Regions from separate parts of the Rossellomorea sp. NPDC077527 genome, predicted to be linked through region 4. Evidence: riboswitches for the same ligand, from Rfam matches in the RefSeq annotation. Region 4 holds a riboswitch; each other region holds the start of a gene.
What was found. A riboswitch is a leader RNA that binds a small molecule or an ion and turns the genes downstream of it on or off. The one in region 4 is predicted to bind cyclic di-GMP.
Positions count from the first base shown of each region.

Region 1: another riboswitch for cyclic di-GMP. It lies ahead of ACIGG7_RS17520 (dynamin family protein); the one in region 4 lies ahead of ACIGG7_RS19500 (hypothetical protein).
Region 2: another riboswitch for cyclic di-GMP. It lies ahead of ACIGG7_RS04310 (methyl-accepting chemotaxis protein); the one in region 4 lies ahead of ACIGG7_RS19500 (hypothetical protein).
Region 3: another riboswitch for cyclic di-GMP. It lies ahead of ACIGG7_RS17110 (hypothetical protein); the one in region 4 lies ahead of ACIGG7_RS19500 (hypothetical protein).

Region 1 covers NZ_JBITVL010000005.1:124,909-128,049, forward strand. The annotation lists gene ACIGG7_RS17520 (dynamin family protein) at 1-1,685, opposite strand, end outside; cyclic di-GMP riboswitch class I at 1,802-1,884, opposite strand; gene ACIGG7_RS17525 (hypothetical protein) at 2,274-2,951, opposite strand.
Region 2 covers NZ_JBITVL010000001.1:840,992-844,132, forward strand. The annotation lists gene ACIGG7_RS04300 (TetR/AcrR family transcriptional regulator) at 1-544, opposite strand, end outside; gene ACIGG7_RS04305 (hypothetical protein) at 787-921, shown strand; cyclic di-GMP riboswitch class II at 1,084-1,168, shown strand; gene ACIGG7_RS04310 (methyl-accepting chemotaxis protein) at 1,265-2,185, shown strand; gene hflX (GTPase HflX) at 2,772-3,141, shown strand, end outside.
Region 3 covers NZ_JBITVL010000005.1:3,426-6,566, forward strand. The annotation lists gene ACIGG7_RS17105 (metallophosphoesterase family protein) at 1-1,580, shown strand, start outside; gene ACIGG7_RS17110 (hypothetical protein) at 1,720-1,920, opposite strand; cyclic di-GMP riboswitch class I at 1,895-1,980, opposite strand; gene ACIGG7_RS17115 (DUF948 domain-containing protein) at 2,380-2,742, shown strand; gene ACIGG7_RS17120 (DUF5658 family protein) at 2,790-3,113, opposite strand.
Region 4 covers NZ_JBITVL010000006.1:95,001-98,141, reverse strand. The annotation lists gene ftsX (permease-like cell division protein FtsX) at 1-309, shown strand, start outside; gene ACIGG7_RS19505 (murein hydrolase activator EnvC family protein) at 349-1,671, shown strand; cyclic di-GMP riboswitch class I at 1,816-1,903, shown strand; gene ACIGG7_RS19500 (hypothetical protein) at 2,030-2,266, shown strand; gene ACIGG7_RS19495 (class I SAM-dependent methyltransferase) at 2,513-3,091, shown strand; gene ACIGG7_RS19490 (hypothetical protein) at 3,107-3,141, shown strand, end outside.

The DNA of each region.
Region 1 (3,141 bases), on a different contig from region 4:
GGGATTTGACCACGGTAACGATCTTCCACCTGCGCCCTTACTTTAGCGATGATTCGTTGACGGTTTCCGCTTCCGAACAAGGAGTTTAATAATCCTCCTATACCGAGGAAGGCGATCGGGATCAGGATTGGAGCAAAGAAGAGTCCTGCTAAACCAATGGATCCAATGACATTGAGTCCAACAATACCTGCCCCTAGAGCAGCAATTCCTGTTTTCACTGAATCATCTCCCTCAGAAACAAACGCCGTGTCGTATGTCACTTGGTGATTTACCAGAGTAGTGGACTGTTCTTGTTTCGTTACAAGGACCGTTGACAATGTTTCTTCCATCTTGCCCCATTCCCTTACATATCTCTTTTGCGCTTGAGTAAGGGCATTTTGCAGAATTTCACGCTGTCTTTCACGTACGCTTGATTGAAGGGATGACTGTAACGGCGCTACTACCGACTCCATTCTTGATTGAATGGCATCCCCGTTTAAATCCCCATCATACGCTTGGATTGTGCGGACAGCAGAGGAAGCGATATTTTCAAGACCCAACTGAAGGATCCGGGAGATATCCTGTCTACCCTTTAAAATCATCGTTTCATAGGACTGCCTGATTTCATCGATACTTTGGCGGAAACGAGAAAGCTCCGGCTTCATTTTTGAAATATCCTCCTCGAGCTCTGTTGCTGTTTTATAAAGAGTTTGCCGCTCAATATGAATGCTCCGCTTCATTTCATTTGCCAAGCGGATTCCAGACGTGATCGGTTTTTCTATCTTCGCTTCAGCCCGTTCATCCATTAAAAAGCTTCCCAGCGCCTCCTCAAATTCAGCAAATCCAGTCTGTTCAAATGGAGGAACCTTTCCCTTCACTTCCTCACCCTGCTGAACGCGTCGTGCATTGAGGGCATTTTTAGAGGAAATCATATAAATTTTTGTATCGGGGAACTGCTCTGCTAGCGCTTCTTTGGCATGATCAAATACCTTCTTACGTTTCTCATCCGTACGCAAAACATCAGCGTGATTGATGACAAAGAACACACGCTGGATATCTTCTTTTAATATGAATTTAAGAAAGTTCATTTCAGATTCAGCCAAGATTTTCTTAGCGGACAAAACAAAAATGGCGGCGTCCGACTGCGGCATGAAATTCTGGGTGATTTTCACCCTTACTTCATCCACATCATTCGTTCCGGGGGTATCAATGATTTTCACGTTATTCTGCAGAACAGGCAGGGGGTATTCCACTTCAGCAAACTTGATTTTTTGTATATCCTCCAATTGTTTCTGGTACTTTTCTTCTGCTTCCACATTTCCTGCCAGCGGTTTTGTCGGAGCAGTGATTTGTTTGAATTCTTCTTCTGAAATGAGTTTTGGGGAGTTAGTTTCATCCCTATAAATCAGTTGATAGGATGGGATGTCATTATAAGTAATTTTATTGATGATCGTGGTCGTTGGTAGAGCAGAAGAAGGTAGAATCTTCTTTCCCAACATAGCATTAATGAACGTGGACTTCCCTCGTGAAAATTCCCCTACCACCACAACCTGGAATTGATCCTCGTTGAAATTCTTCATCACTTCCATGATGTCTTGTTCAAAATCCGTATTCGATAGAGTTTGATCTAATTCTTTGAGTTCCAGCAATTGCGATTTGATCTCCTCACATTTCCTCGTGTAAGACTCCATATTCAGGACATTCATATGAATCTCTCCTTTTTATTTGAAAGTTTCCCTGACTAAATTATTGAATGGTCCACCTTTTATTCAGACCAATATCTGCAAAATAAAAAGCCTCTGCAAAAAAACAGAGACACAAACCATGCAGCCAGGCGACCATAGCACACGCTTTAGGCCCTTTGCTTTGCGTCCTCGCCTTTCAACAAGTTTGCCAATAATTTCATATTTAGGTCTATCATACCATTGCTTTGGTTGGATTAGTAGGGGTTTTTTGGGAGTGGGGCGGTGCCAAGGGGACAGGTACACTGGCTTTTTCTGAGGAGCGAGCCATGGGGTCAGGTACCTTGGTACACGGATAATATCTCTCTTCATACCATATCTCTGTTTCTATCTATTTCAATAGTAATGATTATATTTATACCGTTGTTTAAAAGTAATGTTCTTTTTTAAACCAAAAACTCCTCACTGGACCAGTAAGGAGTTTTTCAAACAAGCTTTACATTTAATACTTTTCTAATTATCTCATCAGTAGTACATTCTTGACTTTATTCCACAGTCATTGAATCCAAGAGTTATTTTGGAAAGAGAGCCAAGGGACCTGTCCCCTTGGCTCTAACTCTCATATTCCCTCAAAGCTTCTACACTGTTAATTGATTCAAAAACTGATTCAGGAATTACATATTTATATTGATATTCTTTTTCTGAAGTATAAAGGAGAATGGTAGCTTTTATTTGTTTCAGGTCCATTTTTTCACTTTGGACGAAGTGGATGACGTTTTGTAATGTTTTTAAGGCTTCTTCTCTACTCTTTTTTTCATCATACTGTTGTTTGGATGATACGACTAACGTGGGGCTTCCTGGGATTTTTGACAGTCCTGGCAAACCATTTTCAAGATTAAATTGACCATTTTGGTTAAAGTAGATTTTTAGCTTCAACGAGCTGTCGTTCTTCAGAGTGGGGTCATCATTTACGGCTCTTTCAATTTGTTCTTTATAATATACATCAAGAAAGTCATCTCTATAAGGAGGACCCTGGACGTGAAAAGCGAGTTCCGGTTCCCCTTTAGGTGATGCAGTGACATCTCTGCCTACCATGCTTCTCACCTTTACCGTCACATCAAACTCGATTTGGTACTTTTCTTCTAAGTATGTCTCTACTTCTGCATTTGTTTTGATTTCTTGTAATTTGTCAGTTAACGGATATGAAAATAAGCCAACAATCGGCTTTATCATCATTATCAAAACAATTAAAAGGACGATGCCAACAATGACTCGAGGCTTAATTTCCATATGTGATTCCCCCTTAGCATACAACGCTTCATGTACAGTAATTTCCAATAAAGATTATACATGTGTTCTTGTATGTTGTTAAGGGGGAGGAGCCATGGGGACAGGTACCTTGGCCCATTTTAAAACCTCTCATCTTTCCGGAAGGCAAATAAAAAACTCCCTACTGTATAGTAAGAATTCCACTGCTGAG
Region 2 (3,141 bases), on a different contig from region 4:
TTTCTTCTACGTCATTAAGCATAGCGGCATCAGGCTTTAACTCGCCGATTCGTACCAATCGCTGCAGCTCGAGAAAGGCACCATATAAAATGGCGATTAAAGCTGTTGAAGGCAGATTTTTAATCTCCTTTTTCTCTTTACCCGAATCGAAGAAGCATTTAAAGATATTCAGAAGGCCTTTGAAACTTGCATGACTTTCTTCATTTAAAAAATGGGCACTGCTATGTGTTTTGATAAAGTAAAGGGCCTGACTCTGTTCCTTTGTAAACAGAATCATTGATCGGAACAGGTGATGGAATTGCTCACGGATCGACTGTTCATAAGGGAAATCCTTTTTCACCGTTTCTGTAAACAGCTCAACATATTCTTGAAATATCGTATTTCCAAGCACTTCTTTATTTTCGAAGTATCGATAGATTGTACCGGCTCCGACGCCGGCAGATGTGGCAATCATGGGAATTGTCGTAGCATCAAATCCCCTCTCTGCAAAAAGAACAAGGGAGCTCGCCACGATGCAGTCCCGCTTATTTAATGCCAATGACATACCATTTCAGCCTTTCATAACGTTAATACGGAATGAATATTCATTCCAGAATAGTGTATACCCATGTGAAATTTATCTCAATCACACGAAGTACCCATTGTTTGTGAAAGTTTTGTTAAGAAGGTATCTGCCCTTTTATTGTTTCCTATGATACTTGCCGGTCCAACTCTAGCAATTTTTCATAGAATAACTTTGTAAGAGAGCTCACTTACTAGAAGTTTTAATAGAAAGGGGGGATTCTAATGGCATTAGGTCTGATTACCTTTCTGATTGCTGCGTTGTTACTTGTCGCTTGGTTAGTAGTATCGATTTTGGCTCCGAATAGTAACCTGGTATCTGTTTTGAAAGAAGCAGTATGTGATAGATTAGGATGTTAATGTAAAATACAAGACCCCAGATTTTTGGGGTCTTTTTCTTTATTTGGTTAACGTAGTGAGGGACGGACCTCATTCCAGCAATAATAAAGTGAAGAATTTTTTCTAATATTACGAATATCTGTTGTTATATTAAGATAGAGCTAGTAGGATAGTCTTACAAATAGTAAAGTTGGAAGCTATGAGAATTCACTTTAAGATGGGCGCTGTTAGTGAATTGGAGCGAGTGGCGCAACCGGCCAGCACTTAAAATGGTGAGAGTCAGTGTTATGTATTTACTGATGTTTCTTTTATACATATTAGTCTCATCTTAACCAAAACTTTAATGAATGAGGACGTGTTGAACGTGATTAAAACGGAATTGAGAAAAAGTACTCAAGTCTTTGGGGAATCTGCCTTACTTGCAGCCATTGAAGATTCGCTGGCCATGATTGAATTCAATGCTGACGGTAGAGTCCTATGGGTGAACGGAAATTTTGCCAGGACGATGGAATATGGTGTGGAAGAAATGATTGGCATGCACCATGAAAAATTTTGTACACAGGAATTTTCTAAAAGCTTGGAATATAAACGATTGTGGCGGGATTTGAGAAGCGGAAAAAGCTTTCAGGAAAAAATTCAACGAGTCACAAAGACTGGTAGGCTTCTCAGTTTGGAAGCAACATACACGCCGGTTTATAACGAAGAAGGAAATCTTGAAGGTGTTGTTAAGGTTGCGACGGATATTACCGAACGGGAAACAACGATTGAAAAGGTAGCTTCTGAATTACAGAAGATGTCAGAAGAATTAAGTGAAAAAGCAGAGCAGGGTATAACAAGAAGTGAGGAAGCAGCCATAGCGACTGGAAAGCTGGTTTCTGACTCGAATGAGAATATGACAATACTTGAGTCACTTACATTGCAGGCAAATTCAATCGGAAACATTGTCAAAACGATTAGGGAAATTGCGACTCAGACAAATCTACTCGCGTTGAACGCGGCCATCGAGGCAGCCCGGGCAGGGGAACATGGGAGAGGGTTTAACGTCGTTGCAGGAGAAGTCAGAAAGCTTGCAACGAGGGTGCAGGATTCCATCCAGGAAGTGAACTCCCATATAGAAGGGATCACAGGAGAAATCAACAAAATCAATGAAGGAACAATCCGTTCACAGTCAGGCATAACAAATAACCAAACACTAAACGAGCAAGCAGTCCTGGCATTCAAAGAAATAGGAAGCGCAGCCCGTCGATTGGACTCACAAGCAAAAGACTTCAAAAACATTTTGTAAAGCTTGGTGAGGGACGGACCTCCAATTTTTCATCCTTCCGTTTGTGAATCAAATGGAAAACGTGAAGAATTGGAGCTTTTTTACTTTAGGACAGTAGTGTAGTGAGGGACGGACCTCCAATACCTATAATCCCACCATCTTAAACCGGTATGTGGAGGTCCGTCCCTCAAACCATATCTTCCCATCCATCTCGAGGTGTGGTATGATGGGTTTAACTTATGAGAAATGGAGGTTTTCCTTTTGATTTTAATCAGACTACGCATCCGCAATTTGAACGCTTAATTGAATAAGTTCAAAGGCTCTGCTTGTGTGCAGGGTAAATGGGATCGGTCTGACTATTTTTAAAGGAATTCTTCATTTGGCGTGCATGAAGAGAGGGGGGGTCTTCTTCCCCTTTAAGAATAGAATTGAATATCTACTGAATGGTGCTTTTTTGATGTCTTTGTACGAATCCAAATTCATCAGGGGAAAGTGCGGTCTTCTTCGTGCACCATCGGTATATTCAACATCCATTTACAAAAAGCACAGGCAGTGGCCTGTGCTTTTTTCTTGCACCCAAATATTTTAAATAGGAAGTGACTATGTAATGGAAGAAAGATTAAAAGCAATCGCCATAGGCGTTAATACAAAAGATAAAAACAATGACTTTGAGTATTCAATGCTTGAGTTGAAGGGGCTGGCAGAGGCCAGGCATATTGTTGTTACAGGAGAACTGACGCAAAACCTGCCTCGGCCCAATCATGTGCATTATATTGGAAAAGGTAAGATCGACGAACTGCTGCTATTGATTGAAGAGTGGGAAGCGGATGTACTGATCACGAATGATGAGCTCTCACCATCGCAGATACGCGTACTGGAAGAAAAGCTTGACGTTCGGGTCATGGACAGAACGATGCTGATTCTTGACATTTTTGCAGAACGGGCGAAAACCAGGGAAGCCCAGCTTCAAGTAGAAG
Region 3 (3,141 bases), on a different contig from region 4:
CAGATAAAATCATTTCTTCATCCGCTACAAAAACCGATAGACCTCCCTCTCTATTTTTAATGGGGGATCAAATCTATGCCGATGATGTAGCAGACCCCGTATTCAAGATCATCACAAAGCTTGGTCATGAGCTGATGGGACAAGAGGAAGACCTAGGCTCAGTTGAACCTCGATTGAAAGAAGATATTTTCAGAAGTAGACTTCAACAAATCAATGGCCGGCAATATATTTCGGAACACTTCTGCAGGTTCACTTCCAGAAATGCGGCCAATCATCTGTTAAGGTTTGGTGATTATGCAGCCATGTACCTGTTATCCTGGAGTCCCTCATTATGGGAGCACGCCCATGAAGAAGGCCTGTTCAAAACCTTTCAAGAAGCATTGGATCAGGATGAAATCTATTTTGCATTCAAGAATGAAGATTCCAATGAGCATAAAAAAGAAAGAAAACAACTTCAGGACCGGTACCAAAAGCAGATGAAAGACCTGGCTAATGTAATGGAAGCAATATACTCTGTTAGAAGATTATTAGCGAACACACCGACCTATATGATATTTGATGATCACGATATTACTGATGATTGGAACCTGACACAGGAGTGGAAGGCAGGGGTTTGGAATGCACCATTAGGGAGACATGTCATCAGTAATGGTTTGTCATCCTATTGGCTTTTCCAAGGATGGGGTAATGAACCTGATACCTATACCCATTTCGGCCAAATCATGCAAACCTATTTTGACTCTCTTCACCTTGGGGCACTCCCTCACAAGAATTGGGTCCATTCCCTATGGAACTATGATTCTTGGCAATTCACCGCCCCCACTGCACCACAAGCCGTTTTTCTTGATACTAGAACACAGCGGGATTATGCCAATAAACCAAAACCGGTAAAGGTTGGGGTGCGCATAGATGAGGGGCAACTTGGACCAAATCTACTTAATTCAGAAGGGTGGAACACGATAGGGGCCAAGCTGAAAGAATCCGGGTGGAATTCAGGTGACCCCCTGATCCTTGTATCTCCCTCCCCCCTTTATGGAATTGGTTTAATAGAGAACTTTCTGCAGACCTACATGCTTCCTTTAAGTACACTTGGGTTTCCTGTGCAAAGCAACTTTGATCTAGAAGCTTGGAAGTACAACGGAATGGGCTTCAACGCATTCCTTCAACATGTATCTCTTTGGAATCCAAGCGACTGCATGATTTTATCCGGTGATGTTCATTCAGCTTCATCGGTTCAATCTGATATTTCCTTTCCAGATGGACGCAGCTTGAAAATCCATCAGTTTACAAGCAGTCCGATAAAGAATATGAGTTACTCGGGATTTTCCGGAGCCCTTATAAAATTCATGGTGAGCCTGAATGCCAGAGATAGGATCAATCGCACACTCTACCGCTACTGTAATCAAGAGTTTGACCTTGTGCAAGCAGAACATGAAAACAGCGTATCCCCCGATTATATATGGAAGGAAAGCATTCGTTATCAGCCTATAAAGGGTTCTGCCCTCATTGAAACAGAGAATAATATTGGCTTATTGACTTATTCAGATGGACGTCCAGCATCCAAGGTCATCATGCCATAGCATCGGGATTCACATCAGATAAAGCTTTCTAATAAGCTGACAATCTCATAAAAGCAGATTGTCAGCTTTTTTAATACTTAATCCAGAACAGACCTTTTCTACCTATTCCCCTTACTAAAACAGATCATTTAATTTCATCTCATGATAAGATATTTTGTTTTGCAACTTCTTTTTGATCCGGCAGTCTAAACAATCTTGCAGTAAGACACGGTTGTAATGAATTCTCAAAGAATGCCATTTTCGTTTCATTTTTGATAGAATTCCAAATATCTTCATCATTCTCTCCTCCACGTTCATAAGTCGCCGGAGTCCATTTCGAAAACTGGCAAGCATCGTCCATTAGACATTAGCCCCTATAGTTTTGCGTCACCATTTTTCAATGGGTTTGCCCTTATCGTTCGAATTATGAAAGATTCTTTTCATAACACATGCAACTAAACACAGTCTTTTTACACATGCCATTTATACTACATTTTGAAGTCTACCATACTTTCGAACACCACGTTCCATATATTCCTAAAAGAATAATACATTTATCCCCTTTCACTTCACGTTAGACTTGGTCCATTCATTCAAGCACAAGAAGATTTCATCTTAGGCGGTTAGACTTTCTTATGGTTCACATCCTTCTCTTTAAAGGTTTTTTAGCCTACCTCATTATAAGGCGTCCTGCATTCAGATCCCTATGGAATGAATCCGCCTACTATCAGTTACTTATTCCTTCCGTCACCTAACTTGAGAAGGAATGTCTGAATCCTCCTCGTCATAGACTTATTGTAAAAGAAGGGAGTTGGTTTCAATGCTTGAATGGAGTGCTGCCATTGCAGCTGTTGCATTTACCATTCTTGTCGTTTATTTGATTTTGACGTTACGAAGGGTCATGAACACACTCGACGAGACGAAGAAGACACTTGCTGACACGAGGAGTGCCGTAAATGGCATTACAGAGGAAGCAGAAGAATTGATTCATACCGCCAACCAAATTTCTGTTGATGTCAAAGGGAAAATGAAAGCCGTTGATCCATTGGTCGAATCCGCACATGATGTTGGGGACATGATCCAAAGTGTGACAAGCTCTGTAAAAAGGGCCGCTTCGCAAAATCGCACACCGAAAACCATTCATACTCAGGAAAGCAAGCCGGTGCAAATTAAATTAAAATAATAAAAAGAGGCCTCGATGAAAAAGGCCTCTTTTCTTTTAGTCTATGCTTAAGCCAGTCCTGCCCTGCTGCCCGTGACCTCCCATAGCCAATAACCATGCATCAGACAAATGAAGCTATAGGAAACGGCTGCCGTAATGGACACAAGTAGTAAAGCTTTTGAAAATCGTTTATCTGGGTTGAGGTGATAAAGAAGGATGAGCAGGAAAACGGATAAAGCTCCTTTGAAGAGTAGAAACAGCCATGGATTAGTGTGATAGAGGGTATTCATAAGAGGATTGGATTCCGTTATATGTCCATAATGTAGTCCATACATTGTCAGGAATGCGTCTAAAAGGTTGAGGAGTAAGATATACAGCAGCAGATATCTCATTTAGTGAATTCTCCTATTCATTTTTATG
Region 4 (3,141 bases):
ATTGTTGCCAGAAGAAGGGAAATCGAGATAATGAAACTCGTGGGTGCAACCAACTGGTTTGTACGCTGGCCGTTTATATTAGAAGGCTTATGGCTGGGTGTTTTAGGTTCTATTATCCCGATCGCTCTTGTAACAACTGGTTATTATTATGCCTATGGATTTATTAAACCAAAACTACAAAACAATTTTATTCAGATATTAGATTTTACCCCCTTTATCTATCAAGTAAACGGATTAATTCTATTGATGGGTTGCCTCATCGGGGCCTGGGGAAGCTTTATGTCTGTACGTAAATTCTTAAAAGTGTAAAATTTGATAGGTTGATAGAAGCTGAAAGGAGCATGCCGCTTGAACAAGAAGTATTTTGTATCATTATCTATTGCAGCAGCATTAACAATCGGAAGTCTACCAACGTTAGCTACAACTGCTAGCGCTAACTCCTCCGTGGAGGACTTAAAGAAACAGCAGGGCGATGTTTCTTCTAAAAAAGAAGAGGTCAATGGCAAGATTGATGAGAAAAAATCACAAATTGATCAAAACATCAATAAACAAAAAGATATCCAAGCTCAAATCACTGAAATCAGTACGAAGTTAAAAGATACAGAAACAAAAATTGTGGAAAAGTCAAAAGAAATTGATGAAACCACTGCAGAAATTAATGAGCTAAAGAAAGATATCAAAGAACTAAAAGAAAAAATCAAAGAGCGAAACGAACTTTTAAAAGAACGTGCCCGTGCTATCCAGGAAAAGGGCGGATCTGCTAATTATTTAGATGTACTTCTTGGAGCGGAAAGCTTTGGTGACTTTATCAACCGTGTAACAGCAGTTAATACGATTGTCAACGCAGATAAAAAGATCATGGATGAGCAAAAACGAGATCAAGCTGAATTAGAAAAGAAGCAGGCTCAAGTAGAAAAGAAACTTGAATCACTTGAAAGTGCAAAAGCGAATCTTGAATCATTAAAACAGGACCTGAACAGCCAAAAAGCTAAAAAGGCTCAATTGTTTAAACAATTAGAAGCTCAACAAGCAACATTAAAAGTTGAAAAAGCCGATCTTGAAAAAGAATCGGAAGAACTTTCTCAAATGGAGCACCAGCTTGAAGGTGAAATCCAGGCAGAGCAAGCCCGTTTAGCAGAACTTGCCCGTCAGCGTGAAATCGAACGTAAACGTCAGGCAGAAGCTGAAGCAGCTAAGCGCGCAGAGGCTACATCAAGCAACAGTGGTGGCTCATCATCAACCCCAAGTACACCAGTAAGTTCAGGTGCTTGGACGGCTCCAGCTCATGGAACAATCACAACCAATTTTGGCTGGGATGTCTTAAATGGTGAAAGAAGATTCCACTACGGTACTGACATTGCGGCACGCGGAAGTGTTCCAATTTCTGCAGCTGCAGATGGATACGTCATTAAGAGCCACTACAGCTCAAGCTATGGTAATGTCGTATACATTACTCACTCTATCAACGGTCAAACGTTCACGACTGTATATGCTCACATGTCTTCATCATTAGTGAGCACAGGACAAGCCGTAAACAAAGGTGACCAAATTGGTTACATGGGTAATACAGGCTTCTCTTTCGGTCAGCATTTACACTTCGAGCTTCACAGAGGCACATGGAATGCATCTCATTCTAATGCTGTAGATCCACGTCAATATATTAACTTTTAAGTTTTGAAACCCCGTTCTCGAACAGAACGGGGTTTTTAAAATATCCTATATACCCACTATATTAGGAAGAAATCATCAGCATATTACGTTATACTGTTTTCATTTCATAATTCTTCTAGTATAATGACACTATATTTATATGATTTTCGAAAAAGGCAAACTAATTGAAAAATTAGGACGCAAAGCCACGGGTCTGCCATTTTATTAAAATAATGATCGCCGGGTTACCGAAATAATGGAAGCAATGAATACTGATTCGAGCATTATTCCAGTATGATTTAGCCTGCCTTTTGGTAGGTTATTTTTATCTTTAAGGCTCGTAATGGTATGAGTTGAACCTGCAAGAAGGATGATAGTATTGGAGTTAGCTAGTATAAAAAGACAATTAAGAAGTTTTTGCAGAAGAAATCGTACGGCACTAAAGTATACCCAGATCGGCCGGTATACTGCGGAAGAAGTCAGTGACATGTTACTCAAGTCTGTCGGTGCTGAAGAAGTTGAAAAGGTTTTACAGGATATTGAAATTATCAACCAGCGCGGCGGAGACAGTGTGAAATATTTCATGCTGATACTGGAAGGTATAAAAGCAGCATAAGATCTTTTCTTCATCGGAAATGGAATAGGAAAATTACATAAAAAATCGTCAATCTAGTTGAAAGGATCCTTCTCTACAAGAAGGGTCCTTTTTCATTAGATAAATTCAACTTTTAGACACACACTCCACCACCATTTCTGTAATAATTCAACTAAGGGGTACACTATGAGTAAATAACTTGATTGTAAGTTGGAGATTTAAGATTATAATACAATGTGGGGTATTTAATGGAACGGAGTATTTTCAATGACGGGACACTTATTTGAACATCACAAAGCTTCAAAACTTCTTGATCCCAAACGACAAGAACTTGTGCCGGTAGACAAAGTTTTAGAACTGCTACAATTAAACTCTGATGATATTGTTGCAGACCTGGGCTGTGGAAATGGCTATTTAACCCTTCCGATCGCTCGAAAGTTGGAAACAAAGGTACAGGCAGTGGATTTGCAGCAAGAGATGCTTGAGTATCTGAAACATCGTGCAACGGAAGAACAGATTGATAATATCGTTTATGTGAAATCATCACTTGAGTATCTTAGCTTCAACAAGAAAACGTTAGATAAGGTTGTATCTGCTTTCGTGCTACACGAAGTACCTGATTTGATTAAAGTCTTTCAAGATCTTCATGATATGTTGAAAGACGACGGGATCTGGCTGATCTTTGATTGGGAAGCGGTCGAATCAGAAATGGGGCCACCCCTGGATGAAAGGATTGCTTCTGAGAAGCTGGAACGTCAGCTCAATTCAGCGGGCTTCACGACAACGGTTGGGCATCTGGATCCATCGGTCTATTATATTGTCGTGAGAAAAAACGTTTGTCGTTGAAGGGAGTAGGGGTTGATGGCTGAAACATGGTACACCATAGGCTCCTTCAC